Regions from separate parts of the Streptomyces sp. NPDC002602 genome, predicted to be linked through region 3. Evidence: riboswitches for the same ligand, from Rfam matches in the RefSeq annotation. Region 3 holds a riboswitch; each other region holds the start of a gene.

Region 1 (3,266 bases), on a different contig from region 3:
GGGGCTCGCGGACGCCTGGGACAGCGTCTCGTGGAACCAGCCCCCCAGGGCCCGCAGATCCTCCCCTTGGGCTCTCCTGGCCCGTTCCTGGCCCAGCCTGACCAGTCCGCGCAGCACCTTCAGGTGCGCCTCGGTGCGTCGGCGGGCCGCCCGGGAGGCGGCGAGGGGCTCCAACAGCATCCGCAGCTCCAGGAGGTCCGAGGCCTCCTGCTCGGTCGGCTCGGCCACACAGGCGCCGGCGTGCCGGCGGGTCGTGACGAAGCCCTCGGACTCCAGGGTGCGCAGGGCCTCGCGGACCGGGACGCGCGAAACCCCGTAACGGCGGGCCAGCACTTCCTCGGTGAGGCGGCCGCCGGGCCCGAAGACCCCGGAGATGATGTCGTCGCGGATTGCTGTGCATACCGCGTGCGCAGGAATTCGCAAGACCGGACCTCCGCTTGATTTCGTGACCGTGCCGCGACTCTATTGCAACACACGATAATTTCCGAGGACGGCCCTGGATGTGAAACATTTTCCCGCCAACGCGAAAGGCCCCGGCTCGATGAGCCGGGGCCTTCAGCGAAGAGTCGCGGAGCGATCAGACGTTGACGTCGTGCGAGCGCAGGTATGCGATCGGGTCGATGTCCGAGCCGTACTGCGAGCCGGTGCGGGCCTCGAAGTGCAGGTGCGGGCCGCTGGAGTTGCCCGTGGAGCCCGACAGGCCGATCTGCTGGCCCGGGGTGACCTGCTGGCCGACGGAGACGTCCAGCGAGGACATGTGCCCGTACTGGGTGTACGTGCCGTCGTTGTGCTTGATGACGACGTTGTTGCCGTACGCGCCGCCGTAGCCGGCCTCGACGATCGTGCCGGCGCCCACGGCGTGGACCGAGGTGCCGGACGCCGCGTGGAAGTCGATGCCCGTGTGGCTGCCGGAGGACCACATGCCGCCGCCCGCGTGGTACTGCGTGCTGACGTAGGAGCCGTCGACGGGAGCGACGAAGGTGTTGAGGCGCTTGCGCTCGGCCTCGCGGGCCGCACGCTCCGCGGCCTCTCGCTCGGCCTTCGCCTTGGCCTCGGCGAGGCGCTTGGACTCGGCGGCGCGCTGCTTGGCGTCGGCCTCGGCCTGCGCCTTCGCGGCGGTGATGTCGGCGGCGCGCTGCTGGGACTCGGCCTGGGTCTCGATCTCACCCTGGAGGTCCTCGGCGACGACGACGGCGTTGAGGCCGGTGTCCTCCACCGTGGGGGCGGCGGGCTCGCCCGCGGCGAACGCGGGGCCGGCCAGCGTGCCCACGACGCCGGTGGTGGCGAGGGCGGCTATACCGGCGTAGCCGGCGGTCTTGCGGCTCAAACGGCTCGAACCGCGGTGCTTACCGGCGACACGATTGCTGCCAAACGCCATGAAGAGGTTGATCCTTTCCTTCCTTCTCGCCTACCGGGTTAGCTGACGGGTTCGGAGCAGGAAGGTCTCCTACGGGCCCCCTCTTGCGAGGCGGTCCGATTCACCCCAGGGACACATGTGGGTCCCCGGCTCCCCAGGCTCGCGCCTGACGGGGACTCGGCGATCGCTGTCCGGTGCCGCGGGTGCGGCGGGCACAACTGACGAACAGCACGGCCGACGCTAGGCGGATCTTCAGTCAATCGCCAAACAGGTGCGCGCTTTTGTTACCTACGCCACACCGCATACAAGCAACCTCACCACTAAATGGACAAAAGGGGCTCAGGCGACAAGTCGCCTGAGCCCCTTTGATTTCAGGTCAGTTGCCGACGACGCTCACTTCGCCGATCCCCAGCGCCCGCACGGGCTCCGCGATCTGCGACGCGTCGCCCACGAGGATCGTGACCAGCCGGTCCACGGGGAAGGCGTTGACCACGGCCGAAGTCGCCTCCACCGTTCCCGTCGCGGCGAGTTGGGCGTACAACCGGGCCTGGTAGTCGTCCGGCAGTTCCTGCTCCACCTGATCGGCGAGGGTGCCCGCGACCGAGGCGGCGGTCTCGAACTTCAGCGGGGCCACGCCCACCAAGTTCTGCACCGCCACGTCCCGTTCGGCATCGGTCAGACCGCCCTCCGCGAGGGTGCGCAGCACCGTCCAGAGGTCCTCCAGCGCCGGGCCGGTGTTCGGGGTGTCCACCGAGCCGCTGATGGCCAGCATCGACGCGCCCTTGCCGTCGGCGGTCGAACGCAGCACCTGCCCGAAGGCGCGCACGCCGTAGGTGTACCCCTTCTCCTCGCGCAGCACCTTGTCGAGGCGCGAGGTGAGGGTGCCGCCGAGGCAGTACGTGCCGAGCACCTGGGCCGCCCAGACGCGGTCGTGACGGTCCGCGCCGATCCGGCCGATCAGGAGCTGCGTCTGGACCGCTCCGGGGCGGTCCACGATGACCACGCGGCCCGTGTCGTCGGCCGTCACCGGCGGCACCGGGAGCGGATCGGCGGAATTGCCCGTCCAGGCGCCCAGGGTGTCCGCCAGGACGGCGTCCAGGTCGATCCCGGTCAGGTCGCCCACGACCACCGCGGTGGCGGTCGCGGGGCGCACGTGGGCCTCGTAGAAGGCGCGTACGGCACCGGAGTCGATGCGGGCGACCGTCTCCTCGGTGCCCTGGCGGGGCCGGGAGATCCGCAGGTCGGCCGGGAACAGCTCCTTGGAGAGCTGCTTGGCGGCGCGGCGCTGCGGGTTGGCCGACTCGTGCGGGATCTCGTCGAGTCGGTTGCGCACCAGCCGGTCGACCTCGCTGTCCGCGAAGGCCGGGGCGCGCAGTGCCTCGGCGAGCAGGCCGAGCGCCTTCGCCAGGCGGGAGGCGGGAACCTCCAGCGAGACCCGCAGGCCCGGGTGGTCGGCGTGCGCGTCGAGGGTCGCTCCGCAGCGCTCCAGCTCCGCCGCGAACTCCTCGGCGGAGTGCTTGTCGGTGCCCTCGGACAGGGCGCGGGCCATGATGGTGGCCACCCCGTCCAGGCCCTCGGGCTCCGCGTCGAGCGGGGCGGCGAGGTTGATCTCGACGGCGACGACCTGCTGCCCCGGACGGTGGCAGCGCAGCAGGGTCAGCCCGTTGGCGAGCGCACCGCGCTCGGGGGCCGGGAAGGCCCACGGCCTGGCCTCGCCGGCCTCCGGCCGCGGGTGGAAGGTCATCGTGACGGCTGCGGTGTCGCTCACTGCTCCGCCCCTTCGTTCTCGTCGTTCTCGTCGGACTCGTCGGCCGGCAGGGGCTCGTAGACGAGCACCGCGCGATTGTCCGGGCGCAGTCGGGCGGCGGCCACGGCCTGCACCTCCTCGGCGGTGACGTCCAGGACGCGG
Region 2 (3,266 bases), on a different contig from region 3:
TCGAAGCGTTCCGCCGTGGCGTCCGGGTCGCTGCCCGGCCGGATGATGTCGTTGCCGCCCGCGCAGAAGGTGACCAGGTCCGGCGCGAGGGCTTTGGCCCTGGGTACCTGGTCGGCCACGATCTGGTCGAGGAGCTTTCCGCGCACGGCCAGGTTGGCGTACCGGAAATCGTGTTCTTCACGCCGATCGGCCAGGAGTACGGCCAGCCGGTCCGCCCAGCCGAGATGCGAATCCCCGGGTCCCGGGTCCCCCACGCCCTCGGTGAAGCTGTCCCCGATCGCCGCGTACGAGCCGATGGTCTTGAGTGTCGTCTTCGTCGCTGCCACAGCTCGACATCCTTCACCCCCGCGGCCGACCTACGCCAACGTAATGAGGGGTTGACGGACCGTGATCTATCCCACCATGCATACGTGGAATAAGAATCGCGTGAGGCCGGGACCCCCCTCGGGTCCCGGCCTCACGCGTGTCCGTGCTCCTGCGGGCCGTGCGTCAGATGCTGACGCCCTTCGAGCGGAGGTAGGCCAGCGGGTCCACGTCCGAGCCGTAGGACGGGCCGGTGCGGATCTCGAAGTGGAGGTGCGGGCCGGAGGAGTTGCCGGTGGAGCCGGAGAGCCCGATCCGCTGTCCGGGCGTGACGCTCTGGCCCGTCGAGACGGACAGCGAGGACATGTGGCCGTACTGCGAGTACTTGCCGTCCGCGTGCCGGATCACGACCTCGTTGCCGTACGCGCCGCCCCATCCGGCGGAGACCACGGTGCCCGCGCCGACGGCCTTGACGGTGGTGCCGGAGCTCGCGATGAAGTCGACGCCGGTGTGGTAACCGGAGGACCACATGGCGCCGGAGGCGCGGTACTGGGTGGAGATCCCGCCGCCGACCGGGGCGACGAAGCCGGTGCCCGTACCGGAGTTCGCGGAGGTGTCATCACCCTGGCCGGTGGGGGCCGCGGGCCGCTTGGCGGGGGCCTTGGAGGCGGAACCGGCCTCGGAGTCGGCCTGAGCGGCGCCGGAGGACCGGTCGGTCGACTCCGGAGCGGCGGCGGCACCCTTCGCGGAGCGCGACTGCGACGGGCGGGCCGGAGCGGGGGCGGACTCGGCGGCGGGAGCGGCCGCGCCGAGGTTCAGCTTCAGGCCGGGGTGGATCATCGAGGGGTCGGAGCCGACGGCCTGCCGGTTGTCGGCGTACAGCCGCTCCCAGCCACCGGAGACCTGACGGTCGGCGGCGATCTTCGAGAGGTAGTCGCCCGACACGACGGTGTAGACGGTCGGGGCGGCCTTCGCGGCGACGGGAGCGGCCTGGGTGGCCTGGAGGGACACCGGGGCCTGCGGGACCGAGACGGGCGCGGCGTCCGGGGCCGACACGGGCGCGGCGACGGGGGCCGATGCGGGTGCGCCGGCCGCGTGGGCGCCGGCGGCTCCGATCAGCGGCAGGGCGAGAGCCGCACCACCGGTTCCCGCGACGGCGAACCCGCGGGACAGCGAACTGGTCTTCGGACGGCGGTGCTTACCCTTTGCGGGCATGGCGAATTCCTCTCCGACGCCTGCGAGGTGAGCTGTCGGGTTCGGACTGGAGATGTCCGGCCGGGCATCGGCGTCGGTGACGACGGCCGAAGTGCGGCTTCACCCCTAGCCGTCCCGGAGACGAGGCCCGGAACGGCGGCTTACCTGGTTCCCCCGCTCCTGCCGCGCGCGTGAATAGTCGGGTGGGGTTCCCGGGCGGCGGCAGGATTAGGCGGTCCACCCGGATCGATCGCGAAGGTAATCGAGTCCTGCCGCACACAACAAGCCATGAATTTCCTGACGGAATCCCAGACATGGGGGGACGGCGAAATTCCCGTCACCCTCTGTCCATTCCGGGCCGGCAACAACCCTCGTCACATGGCAATTCGAGTTTCGTGATCAGGCACGCACGGTCACCGTATGATCTGGCTCACGGAGCGTGGCGCGATCTCGCCGCCGCTCATGGCAAGTTGTTTCCAAGTAGTGTAATTCGGACACTCACGACGACGCGGAGGAACCCCCTTGACCCGGCAGATACCCCGAACCCCGTCCGTGACGCCCGAACTGTCCGGAGTGCGCAACTTCCGTGACGTGGGCGGGCTGACGACCATCGACGGACGGAGGGTCAGGTCAGGACGACTCTTCCGAAGCGGACATCTCGCACATGCCACCGAAACCGATGCACAGTTCCTCGTATCGCTCGGGCTGCACACCGTCTTCGACTTCCGCAACGACGCCGATCACGCCCTGGAAGGGCAGGACGTGGCGCTGCCCGGCGTCCTCAACGTGAACATCCCCCTCTCCGATCCCGCCGACGGTCGGGAGTTCTGGACGATGGTCCGCGACGGCGAGCTCGACCGACTGCGTGACGTACTGGGCGACGGAAAGGCCGCCGCCCGGATGGAGAACTCCTACCGCGGCATCATCCGGAACCGGACCGTCGAACACGGTCGGGTCGTGCGCGCCCTCGCCGAGGAGAGCCTCCCCGCCCTGATGCACTGCGCGGCGGGCAAGGACCGGGCCGGCCTGTCGATCGCCGTCACCCTGCTCGCGCTCGGGGTGGAGCGCGAGGTGATCGTGGCGGACTACCTGGAGTCGAACGCCCCGCACAACCGCTACCGGGTCCGCCGGGGCAGTGACGCGCCCGAGGCCCGCTCGCCCGAGGTCATGGCCCTGCTCGCCCCGCTCTTCGACGCCCGCGCCGAGTACCTGGGCGCCGCGTTCGAGGTCGTCGACGAGACCTGGGGCGGGGTGGACGGCTATCTGACGGAGGGTCTCGGGCTGACGCCCGAGACCCTCGACCGGCTGCGGGACCGGCTCCTGGAAGAGCCGGTCTGATCCCGTCGGTCCGATCCCGTCGACGGCGGGCACCGCCGGTGGAAGCGGGCCGTCAGCGGTTGCCGACGGCCTGCTTCACGAGCGTCCTGCCGAACTCCCACATCAGCCCGCCCCCGCCGTGCGCCTCGTCCATGACCTCGCGGAAGGCGCCGACGAACCGGTCGACGTCCCGCTCGTCCACGATCAGCGGCGGAATGAGCTTGATGACCTCCAGGTGATCCCCGGAGACCTGGGTGAGGATCCGGTGCTTCTGGAGCAGCGGCACCACGACCATCTGCGCGAAGAGCCCCTTGCGGGCCGCCTGGAGCATCGTCCAACGGCTGCGCAGCCCCAGCGAGGACGGTCGGCCGAACTCGATGCCGATCATCAGGCCGCGACCGCGCACCTCGTGCAGCAGCTCGTACTCGTCCACCAGGGCGGCGAGCCGTCCG
Region 3 (3,266 bases):
GCTCCTCGTAGTACTCGGTCATCTCGGCGGCCGAGCGGGACTGGCCCTCGAACTCGTACTTGCCGTCCTTGTAGAACTCGGACGCGGCGACGTCGAGCGCGAGCGCGATGTCCTTGCCGGGGACGTAGCCGGCCTGCTTGATGGCCTCGACGATGAGGTCCAGCGCGGCGCGGTTCGACTCCAGGTTCGGGGCGAAGCCGCCCTCGTCGCCCAGGCCGGTGGAGAGGCCCTTGGTGTGCAGGACCTTCTTCAGGGTGTGGTAGACCTCGGCACCCCAGCGCAGCGCCTCGGAGAAGGACTCCGCGCCGATCGGGGCGATCATGAACTCCTGGATGTCCACGTTGGAGTCGGCGTGCGACCCACCGTTGAGGATGTTCATCATCGGGACGGGCAGCAGGTGCGCGTTCGGGCCGCCGAGGTAGCGGAAGAGCGGCAGGTCCGAGGCCTCGGACGCGGCGTGCGCGACGGCGAGGGACACGCCGAGGATGGCGTTGGCGCCGAGGGAGCCCTTGTTGTCGGTGGCGTCCAGGTCGAACATGGCCTGGTCGATCAGGCGCTGCTCGGTGGCGTCGTAGCCGACGAGCTCCGGGCCGATCTGCTCGATGACGGCGAGGACGGCCTTCTCGACACCCTTGCCGAAGTAACGGTTGGGGTCACCGTCACGCAGCTCGATGGCCTCGAATGCACCGGTGGAGGCGCCGGACGGAACTGCAGCACGACCGGTGCTGCCATCGTCGAGGCCAACCTCGACCTCGACCGTGGGGTTGCCTCGGGAGTCCAGGATTTCCCGGGCTACGACGACGTCGATGGACGGCACGAGCATCTCCTTCTGGGATGTGACGCTGGGTGTGCGGTGGTGGGTCAGGCCGTGGGATGGCCTTGCCGACTAGAGCCTAACCGGCTCCGGCCACTCGACCGGCCGACCGCCCGGGTCCTGGGACGAAAAAGGGCCCGAATACCCTTCTTCCAGGACATACGACTCTTGATCGTCCGCGGGATCGGGTGTCACCGGGCCCGGACACGCCACCGCCCGGCGCGTGGAGGGGTACGCGCCGGGCAGGGGGTGCGTCAGGACTGACGCGGTGTCATCGGGGGGTTCAGCTGAGGTTCAGCTTCTGCCCGGGGTAGATCAGGTCGGCGTCCGGGACGATGTCCTTGTTCAGCTCGTGCAGCTTCTGCCAGCCGCCCTTGACGCCGTTCGCGTCGGCGATGGTGCCCAGGGTGTCGCCGGCCTTGACCTCGTACGAGCCGTTGCCGATCTTCGGGGCGGCGGTCGCCTTCGGGGCCTTCTGCGGCGCCGGGGCGGCCGTGGAACGCTCGGAGCGGGTGGTGGTGGAGCCCTCGGAGCGCTTGGTCTCCGTCTTCGGCGCGACCTTCTGCTTCTTGGGAGCGGCCTGCTGCTTCTGCGGCTTGGGGGTCTCGGCCGAGCCGCCGCCGTCGTACGAGGAGTTGGACAGGCCCACGCCACAGGACGGCCAGGCACCCTTGCCCTGGCCCTTGAGGACCTTCTCGGCGATGGCTATCTGCTGCGACTTGGAGGCCTGGTTGGCCTGCGAGGCGTACGCCTTGCCGCCGTAGGCGGCCCAGGTGCCGGACGAGAACTGCAGGCCGCCGTAGTAGCCGTTGCCCGTGTTGATGGACCAGTTGCCACCGGACTCGCAGGAGGCGACCTTGTCCCACTCGGAGGTGGTGGCGGCGGACGCGGAGCCCGCGGCCATCAGCGGGGCCGCGACGGCGACACCGGCGACGCCGGCGAGCGTGACGATGCGGGCGGCCTTGGAGCCGCGACGGTGCTTGCCCTTGCCGGAAAGCAGCATGGAGTTTCTCCTCACCGACGCCTACGAGGTGAGCTGTCGGGTTCGGGCGAGTGAGTTGCCCGGCCGCACGACTGGCGTGCGTCTTAACCCCCAGCCGGTTCGCGGCCGTCTCTCGACGGCCCGTCCCGGCGCCTACCTTGGTTCCCCCGCTCCTGCCTTCGGCGCTTGCGCGACGACTGTTCTCTCCGTCCGCCGGCAGGATTCGGCGATGCGGTCGAAGAGGCTCGCGGTGGCGAGCGATTCAGAAGGTAGACAGGTCTCCCCCCGATGTTCAACGAGCAACATCGGGGGGAAAGGGCCCTACTTGCGTTCCGCTTAGGGACGTTTGCGCAGGTGAGGGCAGGGTTTGCGGCAGCTTCGATACGTGACGCGCCAGTTGGGCGGAAGAGACGCATGTCTCACTTGCCGAAACCGGACATTCGGATCTTAATGGGTGCCCGAACTGCCCCTATTACTTGGTTAGATCCAGGTTCTGGCCGGGCTTGATGAGGTCCGCGTCCCCTCCGATGACCTGCTCGTTGGCCTCGTAGAGCTTGGTCCAACCGCCCTTGAGTCCCTTGGCGTCCGCGATGGCGGTCAGGCTGTCGCCCGCCTTCACCGTGTAGACGGGCTCCGGCGCGGTGTTGGGAACGGCCCCGAGGCCCTCGTTCGCCGCCGGGCCGCGGTGCTTGCCGCCGCCGTCCGCCGCCGAGTCGGTCGGGGTGCCCGTCGGAGTGCCCGTCGGCGCCGAGGGCGTGGTGGAGGGGTCGGCCGGGTTCGGGTCCCTGGCGGGGTCCGAGGGGACCGCCGGGGTGGTCGTGCCGCCCGGGGTGGTCGGGGCGACCGGCGGCTGGTTGCTCGGGCCGGTCGGAAGGGTCGGGTCCGGGTCCGGCATGACGGGCAGTCCGGCGTTGGGCCCCTGCGGTACGTCGGGCAGCGTGAACGACGGCACGCCGGACGGGGAGGGCAGGGTCGGGGTGGGCGCGGTGGGCGTCGGCACCCCGAAGTCGGTGGCCGGCGTGGAACCGCTCTTCGGCACCGCGGAGTCCGGGCGGGAGGGCGTGGGCGCGACCGGCGCGGGCGCCTCGACCCGGCCCGGGTCCACCGCGGCCGACGGGCCCTGTCGCGTCAGGCCGGCCGAGGACGCGCAGAGCGGCCACGCCTGGGGGCCCTGCGAGGCCAGCACCTTCTCGGCGATGGCGATCTGCTGGGAGCGGCTGGCGAGGTCGGGGCGCGTCGCGTAGTCGAGTCCGCCGGCCTCGTTCCACTGCTCCTGGGTGAACTGGAGTCCCCCGTAGGCGCCGCTGCCGTAGTTGGCGCTCCAGGAACCGCCGCTCTCGCACTCGGCGACCGTGTCCCACGTGCCGGCGTCGGCGGCGCTCGCGTTGGTTGCCGCGAGCAGCGGCAGGGCGAGCGCGGAACCGGTGACTCCGGCGGTGACGACGAGTGCGGGTATTTGCTTGGGGCGTC

What was found. Region 3 has a riboswitch for cyclic di-AMP ahead of ACFYW3_RS33985 (transglycosylase family protein). Riboswitches for the same ligand answer to the same signal wherever they lie in the genome.
Region 1: another riboswitch for cyclic di-AMP. It lies ahead of ACFYW3_RS00470 (M23 family metallopeptidase); the one in region 3 lies ahead of ACFYW3_RS33985 (transglycosylase family protein).
Region 2: another riboswitch for cyclic di-AMP. It lies ahead of ACFYW3_RS02975 (peptidoglycan DD-metalloendopeptidase family protein); the one in region 3 lies ahead of ACFYW3_RS33985 (transglycosylase family protein).

What each region holds. Positions count from the first base shown of each region.
Region 1 is NZ_JBIAQX010000001.1:120,583-123,848, reverse strand. Features, by position in the region: gene ACFYW3_RS00475 (GntR family transcriptional regulator) at 1-423, opposite strand, end outside; gene ACFYW3_RS00470 (M23 family metallopeptidase) at 578-1,378, opposite strand; cyclic di-AMP (ydaO/yuaA leader) riboswitch at 1,391-1,550, opposite strand; gene ACFYW3_RS00465 (pitrilysin family protein) at 1,734-3,101, opposite strand; gene ACFYW3_RS00460 (pitrilysin family protein) at 3,122-3,266, opposite strand, start outside.
Region 2 is NZ_JBIAQX010000001.1:746,372-749,637, reverse strand. Features, by position in the region: gene ACFYW3_RS02980 (SGNH/GDSL hydrolase family protein) at 1-326, opposite strand, end outside; gene ACFYW3_RS02975 (peptidoglycan DD-metalloendopeptidase family protein) at 490-1,518, opposite strand; cyclic di-AMP (ydaO/yuaA leader) riboswitch at 1,523-1,709, opposite strand; gene ACFYW3_RS02970 (tyrosine-protein phosphatase) at 2,020-2,835, shown strand; gene ACFYW3_RS02965 (aspartate aminotransferase family protein) at 2,888-3,266, opposite strand, start outside.
Region 3 is NZ_JBIAQX010000020.1:21,740-25,005, reverse strand. Features, by position in the region: gene eno (phosphopyruvate hydratase) at 1-823, opposite strand, end outside; gene ACFYW3_RS33985 (transglycosylase family protein) at 1,098-1,817, opposite strand; cyclic di-AMP (ydaO/yuaA leader) riboswitch at 1,821-1,991, opposite strand; gene ACFYW3_RS33980 (transglycosylase family protein) at 2,269-3,266, opposite strand, start outside.